2 regions of the Pseudomonas sp. SCT genome follow, and region 2 is predicted to be linked to the other one. Evidence: predicted binding sites of a transcription regulator. Region 2 holds the regulator's gene; the other holds the start of a gene.
The links. Region 2 encodes FliA, which starts transcription of late flagellar genes. Its sites were predicted from a motif close to CTAAAGTTTNNNNNNNNNNNGCCGNTAA; they were not measured.
Positions count from the first base shown of each region.

Region 1: the regulator FliA is predicted to act here: its motif matches at 4,093-4,120, upstream of motA (flagellar motor stator protein MotA).

Region 1 covers NZ_BDJA01000001.1:589,062-596,924, reverse strand. Annotated here, with positions in the region: gene orn (oligoribonuclease) at 1-143, opposite strand, end outside; gene BHD08_RS02730 (class I SAM-dependent methyltransferase) at 172-978, opposite strand; gene rsgA (small ribosomal subunit biogenesis GTPase RsgA) at 1,102-2,133, shown strand; gene motB (flagellar motor protein MotB) at 2,143-3,123, opposite strand; gene motA (flagellar motor stator protein MotA) at 3,133-3,984, opposite strand; gene BHD08_RS02710 (HDOD domain-containing protein) at 4,149-5,663, shown strand; gene BHD08_RS02705 (rhodanese-like domain-containing protein) at 5,711-6,526, shown strand; gene asd (archaetidylserine decarboxylase) at 6,538-7,437, shown strand; gene BHD08_RS02695 (molecular chaperone) at 7,591-7,863, shown strand, end outside.
Region 2 covers NZ_BDJA01000002.1:729,021-736,883, forward strand. Annotated here, with positions in the region: gene flhA (flagellar biosynthesis protein FlhA) at 1-366, shown strand, start outside; gene flhF (flagellar biosynthesis protein FlhF) at 382-1,671, shown strand; gene fleN (flagellar synthesis regulator FleN) at 1,763-2,590, shown strand; gene fliA (RNA polymerase sigma factor FliA) at 2,608-3,333, shown strand; gene BHD08_RS08035 (chemotaxis response regulator CheY) at 3,408-3,782, shown strand; gene BHD08_RS08040 (protein phosphatase CheZ) at 3,806-4,600, shown strand; gene BHD08_RS08045 (chemotaxis protein CheA) at 4,612-6,783, shown strand; gene BHD08_RS08050 (chemotaxis response regulator protein-glutamate methylesterase) at 6,837-7,863, shown strand, end outside.

The DNA.
Region 1 (7,863 bases), on a different contig from region 2:
TACACCGCGATCACCGGCCCTTCGGCCAGCACGTTGAGCTGACTGTCGGTAACGATGGTCGCCATCTCGATGATGACGTCGTTGTCCGGGTCCAGACCAGTCATTTCCAGGTCGATCCAGATCAGGTTCTGCGGGTTCTGCATGGCGGGCTCCTTGGCTGTGCGGCGCAGTTTAGCCGCTCGTATCGGCGCCGTCAGGTGCCGTGCTGCCTGGGTACCAGATCAGCAAGCGTGAACCGCGCCAGTCGTTCAGCTCGTGCACCTCGACCGGCTCGATTCCCGGCACCGCGAAGCTGTTGCTGATCAGCAACGCACCGGGACGCATCTCGGCGCGTGCCTTTGCCCACAAGGCAGGCATCGGCGCCGGCGAAAGGAAGCAATAGACCACATCGTACTCGGCGAGATCGACCCGCCACAGGCTGAGCAGACGGATATGGCAATTGCGTCGCGGCAGACAGCGCAGCCAGGACAAGGCGAAGGTCAGCGGCGCGGTTTCCACGCCAATGAACTGCGCCGCCGGAAAGTCCCGCGCCAGGCGCGACAAGCTGCCAGCCAAGCCGCTGCCCAGGTCGATATAGCGAAAATCGGCCGGCAGCTCGCTCAACCGGTTGCGCAATTGGCGCTCGGCTTCGCGGCCAGTCAGATAGAGCGGTACGCGCTCGGTGAAAGCATTCCAGTTCAACAGCAACAGCAAGATGAACGCGCCCAGCGGCAACCAACCCGGCACGTCGAAATCACGCAGCAGCACGAGGCCCGGAACGAACATCAGGTTGATCGCCAGCCACCAGGCCGACAGCCCGAACCGGGCTCCGATCAGCGCAGCCAGGCAACCCTGCGCCAGCGCGGCGACGACGAGACTCGGGCGCATGTCGGCCGCGCCGACCAGGCCAAGCAGCAATAGCCAGATGATCAGCAGCGCCAGTAGCTGAGCCAGCAGCGCACGCAGGATGGGCAGGCGAATAACGACAGAAACAGGCATGACCGACAATCGAACAGGTGACGGAACGCCAGTCTAACCCTCCGTCTTCGACGCCATACAGGCCGAAGTGCGCGGGTTGCAGCGTGCTAGACTCGCTCACCAACCTCAGAGACAACCGAATTCATGGCCAAACGCCAACTCAACCGCCGGCAGAACTGGCGCATCGAGAAGATTCAGGAAGAGCGCGCCGCCCGTGCAGCCCGCCGTGAAAGCCGCGCGCTCGAAGAGCTCGAAGGCGGCGATCTCGGCCCGGAGCAGACCGGGCTCGTCATTGCGCATTTCGGCGTGCAGGTCGAGGTCGAGGCGCTGGAAGGTGAGCAGAGCGGCCAGGTGTTCCGCTGCCACCTGCGCGCCAACCTGCCGGCACTGGTCACGGGTGATCGCGTGGTCTGGCGCCCCGGCAATCAGGGCATCGGCGTCATCGTCGCGCAGCTGCCGCGGCATTCGGAACTCTGCCGCCCGGACACCCGCGGCCAGCTCAAGCCGGTCGCGGCGAACGTCGATCTGATCGTCATCGTCTTCGCGCCGCTTCCCGAGCCACACGCCAATCTGATCGACCGCTATCTGGTCGCAGCGGAACACGCCGGCATCACGCCGTTGCTGCTGTTGAACAAGGTCGACCTTATCGACGATCAGAACGAGGCCGCGCTGAATCGCCTGCTGGAGGTCTATCGCCAGCTGAACTACCCGCTGCTGGAGGTCTCGGCCCACGGTGGCGGCGGGATGGATGCGCTCAAGGAGCGACTCGACGGGCATGTCAGCGTTTTCGTCGGACAATCCGGCGTCGGCAAATCTTCGCTGGTCAACAGCCTGTTACCGGGCGTCGACACCCGCGTCGGAGCGCTGTCGGAGATGACCGGCAAGGGCACCCATACCACCACCACCGCGCGCCTGTTCCATTTCCCCGGTGGCGGCGAGCTGATCGACTCCCCCGGGATCCGCGAATTCGGTCTGGGCCATGTCAGCCGGGCCGACGTCGAAGCGGGCTTCATCGAGTTCCAGGACTTGCTCGGGCACTGCCGTTTCCGCGACTGCAAACATGACCGCGAACCCGGTTGCGCGCTGCTCCAGGCGCTGGAAGACGGGCGCATCCAGCCGCAACGCATGGCCAGCTACCGACACATACTCAGCAGCCTGCCCGAGCCAGACTACTGAGTCTGGTGCTCAGCGAGCGCCGGGCTGACTAAACTGCAGCACGCCGTCTTCGAAGATGTTCAGTCGCTCGCGCAGCTGGGGCGCCTGTAGGGGTTCCTGTACCGCAGGTGCTGCGCCTTGCGCTGGCACCGCACCTTCGGCCGCGTCAGATTGTTCGCCTTCGATCGAGCGCTGCGCCTTCTTGGTCAGCACCAGGATGTCGATACGACGATTGACCGGATTGAACGGGTCGTTGCGATCGAACAGCGCCGACGAGGCGTAACCCACCACTCTTGCGATCTGCTCTTCCGGATAGCCACCGGTTACCAGCGTGCGGCGCGCGGCGTTGGCGCGGCCCGATGAAAGCTCCCAGTTGCCGAAATCACCGCGCCCCGAATACGGCTTGGCATCGGTGTGACCGCTGATGCTGATCTTGTTCGGCACCGCAGCAATGGTATCCACCAGCGCCAGCAGGATGTCTTCGAAGTAGGGCTGCAGCTGCGCACTGCCAAGGGCGAACATCGGGCGGTTCTCGGCATCCATGATCTGGATGCGCAGACCGTCCTGGGTGATCTCGAAGAGGATCTGGTCCTTGAACTTCTGCAGCTCGGGATTCTCGTCAACCTTGTTCTGCAGCTCCTGCAGCAGCAGCTCGAGGCGTTCGCGCTCCAGCTGCTCGGCGAAGGTTTCCACCTGGCTGCTGTCGATCTGCGCTTCGCTCTGGGCCGGCTCCAGTTCCGGGTTGAGGGTGCGATCCGGCGATGGCGTCGGCGTACCGCCCAGATCGATCACATGCGGACTGGCGCTCTCGGTGAAGCCGATCGGATCCTGAAAGTAGCCGGAGATCAGCTTCTTCTGCTCCGGCGTGGCCGAACTCATCAGCCACATCACCAGAAAGAACGCCATCATCGCCGTAGCGAAGTCGGCAAACGCGATCTTCCAGGCGCCGCCGTGATGACCGCCAGCGACCTTCTTGACCCGCTTGACGATGATCGGTTGAGTGTTGTCCATGGCGAACCTTTAGCTGCCGCGCATGGCTTGCTCGAGCTCGGCGAAGCTCGGGCGGTGCGCCGGATAAAGAACCTTGCGCCCGAACTCGACGGCCAGGGTCGGCGGCATGCCGGATGCCGAAGCGACCAGCGTTGCCTTGATCGCCTCGTAAACGTTCAGCTCTTCCTTGGCGTCGTGTTCCAGGGCCGCGGCCAGCGGGCCGAAGAAGCCATAGGAGGCAAGAATACCGAGGAACGTACCGACCAGCGCCGAACCGACCTTGTAACCGATCATCGCGTTATCCGCCTCGGCGAGGATCGACATGGTGATCACGATGCCCAATACCGCCGCGACGATACCCATCGCAGGCAGGCCGTCCGCCACCTTGGCGACGGCATGGGAGGGATGTTCAAGTTCTTCTTTCAGGCTGTTCAGTTCCATGTCGAACAGCCCTTCGAGTTCGTGGGGCGCCATGTTGCCCGACGACATGATGCGCAGGTAATCGCAGGTGAAGGCGGTCATCCGCTCGTCCTGCAGGAAGCCAGGGTACTTGCTGAACAGCGGGCTCGCGGCCGGATCTTCCAGATCGGCCTCGATCGCCATCATGCCTTCACGGCGACTCTTGTTGAGAATCGAGTAGAGCAGGCTGAGCACTTCCAGGTAATAGGCATGGGTGAAGCGTGTGCTGAACATCTTCAGCGACTTCTTGAATACCAGCATGGTGGTACTGGCGGGGTTGGCCTGCAGAAAGCCACCCAGCGCCGCACCGCCGATGATCATCACCTCGAATGGATGGATGAGCGCGCCGATCTTGCCGCCAGAGAGAACGAACCCGCCCAGCACGCTGGCGAACACGACGATGATGCCGATGATTTTGACCATAGAGGTACGTCTGAAACCTGGTTACGAGCTGTCCGGACCGCAGGCAGAAACCGCCCTGAATCGCCGCCAGACGGCCTTGCAGAAGGAATGTTGGAAGAATTGTTCTGGTTATCGGAACTTTTGCGCCAGACTAAAGGCCATCCCGATGAAAAGCCAGTTCGGTCATGACCACCACACCACAGTTACCCCGCACCATACCCGCCTGGATCAAGCTTCTCGATGATGCTCCGCTGCCAGCATTCGCCGCCGTTCATGGCAAGGTGCGCCTGGCGCTGCGCGACAGCAGCAAGTCGATGCGGCAGATTGCCGAACTGATTCAGGACAGCCCGGTGCTGGCGCTGCGCTTCATACAGGAAGCTAACCGCGGCATTGGTGATGGGCAGCCTGCCGAGAGCCTGGAAGTGGCGCTCAGCCGCATTGGCCTGCAACGCGCGGAAGTGCTGCTGGCGCGCATTCCCGCGATGGAAGCCGATGCGATGCCGCAGCCGCTGCGCCAACTGGTGCTGATCAGCCGCCACGCCAGTCAGCAGGCCAACGGTCTGTTCGCCGCGCGACTGGCAAGACTCTGGCAGGACATCCACTGGGGCAGCCTGCTGTTCCTCGCCCCCGCTTGGGCGCTGGTCGGGGCCTTTCCGCACCTGCTCGATAGCTGGGAGCAGCGGGTACTGGTCAAGGGCGAGCCGGCCAGCCGTGTCGAGCGCGAACTGCTCGGAGTGCCGCTGCTGGAGTTGTTCCTCAAACTCGCCGAGCACTGGCGCCTGCCGGATTGGGTCGTCCAGGGCTACCGTCTGCTCGGCGGTGATCGACGCATGCTGATCAAGGCGCTGCATATCGCCCGCGACAACGAGCACCCCCTGCATCAGCAGCAGATGCTCGATGCCGACCCGGATCTGCGCCGCTGGGTGACCCTGCCGAGCAACACCATCGTCCTGGCCAATGGCCTGGCGCTGTCATCGCATCACAGCTGGGGAGGCGTGCACAGTTTGCGCTGGCAGCGGCTGGCCGGCTTGTATCTGCAGGTTCCGCTGGGCGAACTGCAGCAGATGGTGCACCAGCAGGCCGTGATCAACGCGCGCGAGTTCGGCCGAACCGATCTCTGGCATCCGGCCCAGGGGTTGCTGTGGCCAACCGGAAGCCGTTTCCAGACACTGCGCCCGTCTCCCGCTCCCAACCAAGCCGAACTCGCCGAATGGCGTGAGCACTGTCGTCGGCTGCTCAGTGAGCCAACTCCATTCAGCAACGTACTGCAACTGACCGCCAGTGCCAGCCAGGCGATGACCTGCGCCGGCCTGCAGCGTTCGCTGATCATGCTGGTCGATCGCAAGCAGAATCGTCTCGTCGCGCAGCAATGTGTCGGTCTGCCGGGCGATGCCGCGCGACTGACCCTGGCCGCGGAACAAAGCCAGATACTGCGCCGACTGCTGGAGAAGCCCGCACAACTGCGCCTTCAGCCAGCCAATATGGCGCAGTTCTCCGCGTTGCTGCCGGGCACGCTGAAGGCCCTGTTCGCCGGAGAGCACCTGCTGTTGCGCTCGCTGGGCATCGACGGCCGCGTGTTGATGCTGATCGTTGCCGACCAGAACGGCACAGCCATTGCCGATGCGACGCTGCAAACATTCGCTAAAACATCCCAGTGCATCGAGCGCGCATTGAGCCTTTTCAGCAGGCGCGGGGCCTGAGCTTTTTCGCTAGACTTCGCCTCTTCTACGACTAGTCGAGGCCTGCCGTGTCCGCCTTTTCCAACCTGCCGCTGGTGATCGAGCCCGCCGACCTGGCCCCGCGCCTCGATGCGCCCGAGCTGATCCTGGTCGACCTGACCAGTGCTTCGCGTTACGCCGAAGGCCATCTGCCTGGCGCTCGCTTCGTCGATCCCAAACAGACGCAGCTCGGCCAGCCACCGGCACCCGGCCTGCTTCCGCCGCAGGCTCAATTGGAGCGACTGTTCGGCGCACTGGGCCATCGGGCCGATGCCGTCTACGTGGTGTACGACGACGAAGGCGGCGGCTGGGCCGGACGTTTCATCTGGCTACTCGACGTCATTGGCCATCATCGCTATCACTACCTCAACGGCGGGCTGCGCGCCTGGCTGGAGGAAGCGCGCCCGCTGACTCAGGAAGTGCCCGCAGCGGCATCCGGCTCACCGAGCCTGGCTCTGGACGATGCCCCCACGGCAACCCGCACCTATATCGAAAGCCGTCTCGGCGCCGAGGATCTGGTGATCTGGGATGCGCGCTCACCGGCGGAATACCGCGGCGAGAAACTCTTCGCCGCGCGTGGCGGGCATATTCCGGGCGCGATCAACTTCGAGTGGACTGCCGCCATGGACCCCGCCCGCGCACTACGCATCCGTGAAGACATCGCCGAACAGCTGCAGGCGCTTGGTATCGTTGCGGAGAAGGAAATCATCACCCACTGCCAGACTCACCATCGCTCTGGCCTCACCTATTTGCTGGCCAAGGCCCTGGGCTATCCCCGCGTCAAAGGCTATGCCGGCTCTTGGTCCGAATGGGGCAATCTGCCTGACACCCCGGTGCAGCAATGAAAAGGTCAAACATGAAAGATCGCTTGTTCGTCATCAGCCAATACGTGCTGCCGCATCACCTCATCTCGCGCCTGGCCGGCTGCCTGGCCGAATGCCGCTTGCCTTGGGTGAAGAACACCTTCATCAAGTGGTTCGTGCGCCATTTCCAGGTCGACATGCGCGAAGCGCAAACCGAAGAGCCCACCGCGTACGAGCACTTCAACGCCTTCTTCACCCGCGCGCTGAAGGACGGCGCGCGCCCGCTGGACACGACCCCCGGTGCAATTCTCAACCCGTGCGACGGTGCCATCAGTCAGCTCGGACAAATCGAGCAGGGCCGTATCTTCCAGGCCAAGGGTCACAGCTTCAGCGCCATGGAACTGCTCGGCGGTGATCACGAGCGCGCTGCGCCTTTCATGGGCGGCGCTTTCGCCACCGTCTATCTTTCGCCCAAGGATTACCACCGCGTACATATGCCGGTCAGCGGAACGCTGCGCGAAATGGTCTATGTGCCGGGGCGGATCTTCTCGGTCAATACCGTCACCGCCCAGGGCGTACCGGAACTGTTCGCACGCAACGAACGGGTGGTCTGCCTGTTCGACACCGAGCATGGCCCCATGGCCATGGTGCTGGTCGGCGCCATGATCGTCGCCAGTATCGAAACCGTCTGGGCCGGACTGGTCACGCCGCCCAAGCGGACCTTGAAGACCTTCCGCTACGACGAAACGGCGCGCGCGCCCATTCACCTGGAGAAGGGTGCGGAGATGGGCCGCTTCAAGCTGGGCTCCACCGTCATTCTGCTGTTCGGCCCGGACCAGGTGCGCTGGGCCGAACAGCTGGGCCCGCTGAGCCCGGTCTGCATGGGCGAAGCGCTGGGCCAGGCTGAGGCCATTTCGACTACCGAGCTGATCGAACCAACGGAGCTGAGCTAACCCAGCCAACGGGCTGGCGGGACAATTCGGTAGTCGACGGGTGCCGAATGTCGGGTAATATCACTGAGCCATCATTTAGTCCTGCCCTGCGCGGCAGATATTGATAGAGTTCACATTTACCTATGCCCTGAGCCGCCGCGGAGCCCTCCCGTTTTGGATAGACAGAGCCACCATCTGCTGTTGCGCGCACCCGCACCGACTCGGCAGAGCCTGTCCTTCTGCGACGCCAGCGTTCGCGGGGTGGCAGGCTGGCTTGCCGGGTTGCCCAAGGCCAACATCGGCGAAACCGCGCGACAGCTCTATCAGGCGCTGATCGAGCTCAACCAGCTACGCATCGCCTCGGAAACGCGCCTGCAGCTGCTCGAGCTGCTGCGGCCGGACGTTCATTTCGTCTGCACACAGCTGGAAAAGCACTACGTCAACCAG
Region 2 (7,863 bases):
CGGGTGGCGTTGTCCCGTGCAATCGTGCAGAACGTTGTGGGACTAGAGCCGGAGCTGCCTGTCATCACGCTGGAGCCACGGTTGGAACAGATCTTGCTCAACAGCTTGCAGAAGGCCGGGCAAGGTTCCGAAGACGGAATTCTGCTGGAGCCAGGAATGGCCGAAAAGTTGCAAAGGTCTCTGGTAGAAGCGGCACAGCGTCAAGAAATGCTCGGCAAGCCGGCAGTTCTGCTGGTAGCCGGCCCGGTACGGGCGATGCTTTCGAGATTCGCGCGTCTGGCAGTGCCGAACATTCATGTTCTGGCCTACCAGGAAATACCGGACAACAAGCAGGTCACCATCGTCTCGACGGTGGGTCAGAATTAACCGAGGGTACAGGCCATGCAGGTCAAACGTTTCTTCGCCGCCGATATGCGCATCGCCATGAAAATGGTGCGTGACGAGCTGGGCGCCGATGCCGTGATCATCGGCAATCGCCGGGTGGCCGGCGGCGTCGAGCTGACTGCCGTGCTCGATTACCCGATGCAGTCCGCTCCGGCCGCGAACAAGCCCAATCCGGCGCTGGAAGCCGAGCTGCGCAAGACCCAGGCGCGTCTGGCCAATGCCCACGCCGAGCTGAGCGCCGCCCCGCGTGCGAAAATGCAGGATCGTCAACTGGTTGACGAGAAGCCCGCAGCCGTGAGCATCCCACAGCCTTCAGCCGTGGCTGAAGCTGCTGCTGCGGTCGATTCCCGCGCGATCGAGGCGATGCAGTCGGAACTGCATGGTCTGCGCGAACTGATCGAAGTCCAGCTTGGCTCGATTGCCTGGGGCCAGGAACAAAGCCGTCGTCCGCAACAGGCTGGCCTCTGGCGCCGCCTGCAGCGCCTGGGCCTGCCGGCCGAGCTGTCGCGCAGCCTGCTGGAAAAGGTTGCGGGTATCACCGAGCCGCGCCAGGCATGGCGCATGGTGCTGGCGTACCTGGCACAGGCGATCAAGGTCAGCAAGACCGAACCGCTGGAAGAGGGTGGCGTCATTGCCTTGGTTGGTCCGGCAGGTGTCGGCAAGACCACCACTCTGGCCAAGCTCGCAGCACGCTACGTATTGAAGTATGGCGCGCAGAACATCGCGCTGGTCAGCATGGACAATTATCGGATCGGCGCGCAGGAGCAGCTCAAGACGCTTGGCCGCATCCTGGATGTGCCAGTGCTGCAGATCGATCCGAGCCAGTCGTTGAGCAAGACGCTCGCTCCGCTGGCGCGCAAGCGCGTGATCCTGATCGACACCGCTGGCCTGCCCGCCAGCGATCCGACACTGCGCATGCAGCTCGAAGCGTTGTCGGACCGCGGTGTGAAATCGAAGAATTATCTGGTGCTGGCCGCGACCAGTCAGAGCCAGGTGCTCAAGGCGGCGTGGCACAACTATCGTCGCTGCGGCCTGGCTGGTTGTATCCTGACCAAACTGGATGAAGCCGGCAGTCTCGGTGATGTACTCGGCCTCACGATCAGCCAGCATTTGCCGATAGCGTACCTCGCGGATGGCCCCCGGATTCCGGACGACCTGCACCTGCCGCGCAGCCATCAGCTGGTCAGTCGCGCGGTGAGTTTGCAGTCCGGCGAGGAACCGAGCGAGGAAACCATGGCCGATATGTTCGCCGGGCTGTACAACAGCTCGTCACGGCGGGCCGGATGATGCTGCGAGAGCAGTACCTGAATGAATCAGATGCGTGCCATGCGGGCGCATCGCCGGCCGCAAGGCCCCAGCAAGATATAGGCATGTGAACATGGGAATGCATCCCGTACAGGTGATTGCGGTGACCGGCGGCAAGGGTGGCGTCGGCAAGACCAATGTGTCGGTCAATCTGGCACTGGCGCTGGCCGATCTCGGCCGGCGTGTGGTGTTGCTTGACGCCGACCTTGGCCTGGCCAACGTCGACGTGTTGCTGGGGCTTACCACCAAGCGCACCCTGGCCGACGTTATCGCCGGTGAATGTGATCTGCGCGACGTGCTGATCCAGGGGCCGGGTGGCATCCGCGTAGTGCCAGCCGCATCCGGCACGCAGAGCATGGTGCAGCTGTCTTCGCTGCAGCACGCCGGATTGATCCAGGCGTTCAGTGAGCTGGGCGACGAGCTCGACGTGCTGATCATCGACACCGCCGCAGGTATCGGCGACTCAGTAGTGAGCTTCGTTCGCGCCGCGCAGGAGGTACTGCTGGTCGTGACCGATGAACCGACCTCGATTACCGACGCTTACGCGCTGATCAAACTGCTCAATCGTGACTACGGCATCAGTCGCTTCCGTGTGCTGGCCAATATGGCTCACGCCCCGCAGGAAGGTCGCAACCTGTTTGCCAAGTTGACCAAGGTCACCGAGCGCTTTCTCGACGTGGCGCTGCAGTATGTCGGCGCCGTGCCTTACGATGAGGCCGTACGCAAGGCAGTACAGAAGCAGCGTGCGGTCTACGAAGCCTACCCGCGGTCCAAGTGCGCGCTGGCATTCAAGGCCATCGCGCAGAAGGTCGATACCTGGCCGTTGCCCGCTACGCCGCGCGGTCATCTCGAATTCTTCGTAGAGCGCCTCATCAGCCCCGCTTCACAAAGCCACGAATGACAGGTGCCGGATCCGCTATGTATTACAGCAAGGCTCAGGCAAAGGATGCGCAGTACCGCCTGATTGATCAGTACGCCCCGTTGGTCAAGCGAATCGCTTACCACCTGCTGGCGCGTCTGCCTGCCAGTGTGCAGGTCGACGATCTGATTCAGGCTGGAATGATCGGACTGCTGGAAGCAGCTAAGAAATACGACGCCGGCAAGGGCGCCAGTTTTGAAACCTACGCCGGTATCCGCATTCGCGGCACGATGCTGGACGAAGTGCGAAAGGGCGACTGGGCCCCGCGCTCCGTGCACCGCAATTCGCGCATGGTCAGCGAGGCGATTCGGACGATCGAGGCGAAAACCGGGCGCGACGCTAAAGATCACGAGGTTGCGGCCGAACTTAAGCTAAGTCTCGATGAGTATTACGGCATTCTCGGCGATACGCTGGGCAGTCGTCTGTTCAGCTTCGATGATCTGCTGCAGGAAGGGGAGCACGGCGAGCTGCAGGAAGACGCCGCAAGTCTCCATCCTGAGCCGTTTCGTGATCTCGAAGACGAACGCTTTCAGCAGGCCCTGGTTGATGCCATTGCCAACCTGCCCGAGCGCGAGAAGCTGGTGCTGTCGCTGTATTACGACGAAGAATTGAACTTGAAGGAAATTGGGCAGGTGCTGGGAGTCAGCGAGTCGCGTGTGAGCCAGTTGCATAGCCAGTGTGCTGCGCGCTTGCGTGCACGCCTCGGCGAATGGCGCGCCAATTGACGATTGTTTGCGGTATGACGTGCTCGGTTTGCTGAGGCATTTTGGGACTTACGGAGGTCGACTTGGACAAGAACATGAAAATCCTCATTGTCGATGACTTCTCGACGATGAGACGAATCATCAAGAACCTCCTGCGTGATCTGGGGTTCACCAACACCGCCGAAGCGGATGACGGCACCACTGCGCTGCCGATGCTCAAAAGCGGCAGCTTCGACTTCCTCGTGACCGACTGGAACATGCCGGGCATGAGCGGTATCGATCTGCTGCGCACCGTGCGCGCCGACGAGCGCCTCAAGCACCTGCCGGTGCTGATGGTGACCGCTGAAGCCAAGCGCGACCAGATCATCGAAGCGGCACAGGCCGGAGTTAACGGCTATGTGGTCAAGCCTTTCACTGCCCAGGTGCTCAAGGAGAAGATCGAGAAGATCTTCGAGCGCGTCAACGGCTGAAGCAGCAACGCCGCGAGGGCACTATGACGCAAGCAGACCAAAGCCTGGCAGAGTTCGAAGCGACTCTGAAGGCGCATGCACCCAAGTTGATCGAAAGTCTGCAACAGGGCCGCTTCGATGAAGCGACGCAGATGTTCAATGAGCTCAATCAGGTGCGCAATCACGGGCTCTATCAGGAAGTTGGCAAGCTCACCCGCGAGCTGCACAACGCCATCGTCAAGCTGGAGATGGACACCTGCGCGACCGGCGGTGATCCGTCACCCATCACCGACGCGACTGATCGATTGTCGTACGTGGTCGAAATGACCGAGAAAGCCGCCAATCGCACCATGGATCTCGTCGAGGAGTCCGCGCCGCTGGTCAACTATGTCAGCTACGAGGCGCAGAGTCTGACGGCCGACTGGCAGCGCTTCATGCGTCGCGACATGAATGCCGAGCAGTTCCGCGAGCTGGTCAAGCGTATCGACCAGTACCTGCAGCGCAGCATGAATGACGGTAGCCAGCTGTCGCAGAACCTCAGCGAAATCATGCTGGCTCAGGATTTCCAGGATCTCACCGGCCAGGTGATCAAGCGCGTTACGCGCCTGGTGACCGAGCTCGAAAGCAACCTGCTCAATCTCGTGCTGATGGCTGGACAGGTCGACCGTGTGGCCGGCATTCAGCATGACCGGGACGCGATGCGCGCCGAGCAGGAACAGCAAAAACAAGAAAAAGAGCCTTCCAAGGGTGAAGGTCCGCAGATGCATGCCGATATGCGTGAAGACGTCGTTTCCGGCCAGGACGATGTCGATGATCTGCTTTCAAGCCTGGGCTTTTAGGGGAAGTGAATATGAGCTTCGACGCCGATGAAGAAATCCTCCAGGACTTCCTGGTAGAGGCCGGCGAGATTCTCGAACTATTGTCCGAGCAACTCGTGGAGCTGGAAAGCAGCCCCGATGACATGGCGTTGCTCAATGCGATTTTTCGCGGGTTCCACACGGTAAAGGGCGGTGCAGGATTTCTTCAGCTCCACGAGCTGGTGGAGTGCTGCCACATCGCTGAAAACGTCTTCGACATCCTGCGCAAGGGTGAACGTCGCGTCGACTCCGAATTGATGGATGTCGTTCTGCAGGCGCTCGATTCCGTGAATGAGATGTTTGGACAGGTTCGCGAGCGCGTCGAACCGACTCCCGCTTCACGTGAGCTGCTGGCCGCATTGGCGCGCCTGGCAGAGCCTGCTTCCGCCGACGAGCCGGCCGTGCCGATCGAACCCCCGACTGTTGCCAAGCCTCAGATCGAAGCCGTCGATGCCGAGTTCGAGCAGATGCTCGCAGCCGTTCAGTCGTCAGACAGCGAACCGGCAGCCGCGCAGGTCAGCGGTGGTGGCGACGAAATCACCGACGATGAATTCGAGTCGTTGCTCGATCAACTGCATGGCAAGGGCCAGTTCTCGGTCAGTGCCGCCAGCGCCGCACCGGAGCCCGAGGTCGTCGTCGCGCCGGCCAGTGACGAGATTACCGACGACGAATTCGAAGCACTGCTCGATCAGCTGCACGGCAAGGGCAAGTTCGAGCCGGTGGGTAGCACCAGTACCGAGCCGGCGACGCCAGCGGCTGCTGCGCCTGCGAGTAACACCAGTGCCAGTGATGAAATCACCGACGACGAGTTCGAAGCATTGCTGGATCAGTTGCATGGCAAGGGCAAGTTCGAGCCCGCGGTTGCCGAGGTAGCACCGGCTGTGCCGAGCAAGCCGGAGCCCAAGCCGGAGCCCGCCCGTGCTGCCCCAGCCAAGGCTGCACCGGCTGCTGCTGTCAGCAAACCGGCGGCTGTTGTGGCTGAAAAAGCCCCAGCCGAAGCCGAGACGACGGTACGCGTGGATACCGCACGGCTCGATGAAATCATGAACATGGTTGGCGAACTGGTACTGGTGCGTAACCGCCTGGTGCGCCTGGGTTCCAATAGCGGCGACGAGGCCATGGCGAAGGCTGTGTCCAACCTCGACGTAGTGACCGCCGACCTGCAGAGCGCGGTGATGAAGACCCGCATGCAGCCGATCAAGAAGGTGTTCGGCCGCTTCCCGCGGCTGGTACGCGATCTGGCGCGCAGCCTGAAGAAAGAGATCAACCTCGAGCTGGTCGGTGAAGAAACCGACCTCGACAAGAACCTGGTCGAGGCCCTTGCCGATCCGCTGGTGCACCTGGTGCGCAACGCGGTCGACCACGGTATCGAGATGCCCGAGGAACGCGAGGCTGCCGGCAAGCCGCGTACCGGTCGAGTGGTGCTGTCCGCCGAACAGGAAGGTGACCACATCCTGCTGATCATCAGTGATGACGGCAAGGGTATGGATGCCAACGTCCTGCGCGCCAAGGCCGTGGAAAAGGGCATGTTGGAAAAGGATGCCGCTGACCGCCTGAGCGATCTGGAATGCTACAACCTGATCTTCGCCCCTGGCTTCTCGACCAAGACCGAGATTTCCGATGTGTCCGGCCGTGGCGTCGGCATGGATGTGGTCAAGACCAAGATTTCCCAGCTCAACGGGACCGTCAACGTGTTCTCCACCAAGGGCCAGGGCTCTCGGGTGGTGATCAAGGTGCCGCTGACGTTGGCGATCATGCCGACCCTGATGGTGATGCTCGGCAATCAGGCGTTCGCTTTCCCGCTGGTCAACGTCAACGAGATCTTCCATCTCGACCTGTCGCGTACCAACGTCGTCGACGGCCAGGAAGTGGTGATCGTGCGCGACAAGGCACTGCCACTGTTCTATCTCAAGCGCTGGCTGATCCAGAGCGCTGCCGAGGAAGAGCAGCGCGAAGGTCACGTGGTGATTCTCAGCGTCGGCAACCAGAGCATCGGATTCGTCGTGGATCAACTGGTCGGGCAGGAGGAGGTGGTCATCAAGCCGCTGGGCAAGATGCTGCAAGGCACGCCTGGCATGTCCGGCGCAACGATCACCGGCGATGGCCGCATCGCTCTGATTCTCGATGTTCCGAGCATGCTCAAGCGTTACGCACGCCGGATTTGATTCAGTCAGGCGGCGCGGCCCATCGTGGGGCGCGCTGCCGCTAGGAGTGATGTATGGCAGTCAAGGTCCTGGTGGTCGACGATTCGGGCTTCTTTCGTCGGCGCGTCTCGGAAATCCTTTCCTCTGATTCCAATATCCAGGTCGTCGGCACTGCCACCAACGGTCGTGAGGCGATTGACCAGGTGCTGGCGCTTAAGCCGGACGTCATCACCATGGACTACGAGATGCCGATGATGGATGGCATCACGGCGGTGCGGCAGATCATGCAGCGGTGTCCGACGCCCGTGCTGATGTTCTCTTCGCTGACTCACGAAGGCGCGCGAGTCACCCTCGATGCGCTGGACGCCGGCGCGGTGGATTATCTACCGAAGAATTTCGAAGACATTTCGCGCAACCCGGAAAAGGTCAAACAGATGCTTTGCGAAAAGGTGCATACCATTTCGCGGAGTAACCGGCGCTACAGCACCTTTTGTACCTCAAGCGTCAATCCGCCTCCGGCTCCGTCGCGAGGTGCCGTGCCGAACGCGTCCACCAATACTCTGCGCTCCACCGGAGCGGCTCCCGCTGCGCCGGCTGCGCGTTCGCCTGCACCCAAGCGCAAGGCATACAAACTGGTAGCCATCGGAACCTCTACCGGCGGCCCGGTAGCGCTGCAGCGCGTACTGACGCAACTGCCGGCCAATTTTCCGGCGCCTATCGTGCTTATCCAGCACATGCCGGCGGCATTCACCAAGGCGTTCGCCGATCGCCTGGACAAGCTTTGCCGTATTCGGGTCAAGGAAGCGGAGGATGGTGACGTTCTACGCCCCGGGCTCGCGCTGCTGGCGCCGGGCGGCAAGCAGATGATGATCGACTCCCGTGGTGCGGTGCGCATCCTGCCGGGCGATGACCGCCTGAACTACAAGCCTTGTGTCGACGTGACTTTCGGCTCGGCGGCCAAATCCTTCCATGACAAGGTACTCGCCGTGGTGTTGACCGGCATGGGTGCCGATGGCCGCGAAGGCGCGCGCTTGCTCAAGCAGAGCGGCAGCCAGGTGTGGGCGCAGGATGAAGCTAGCTGCGTGATCTATGGCATGCCGA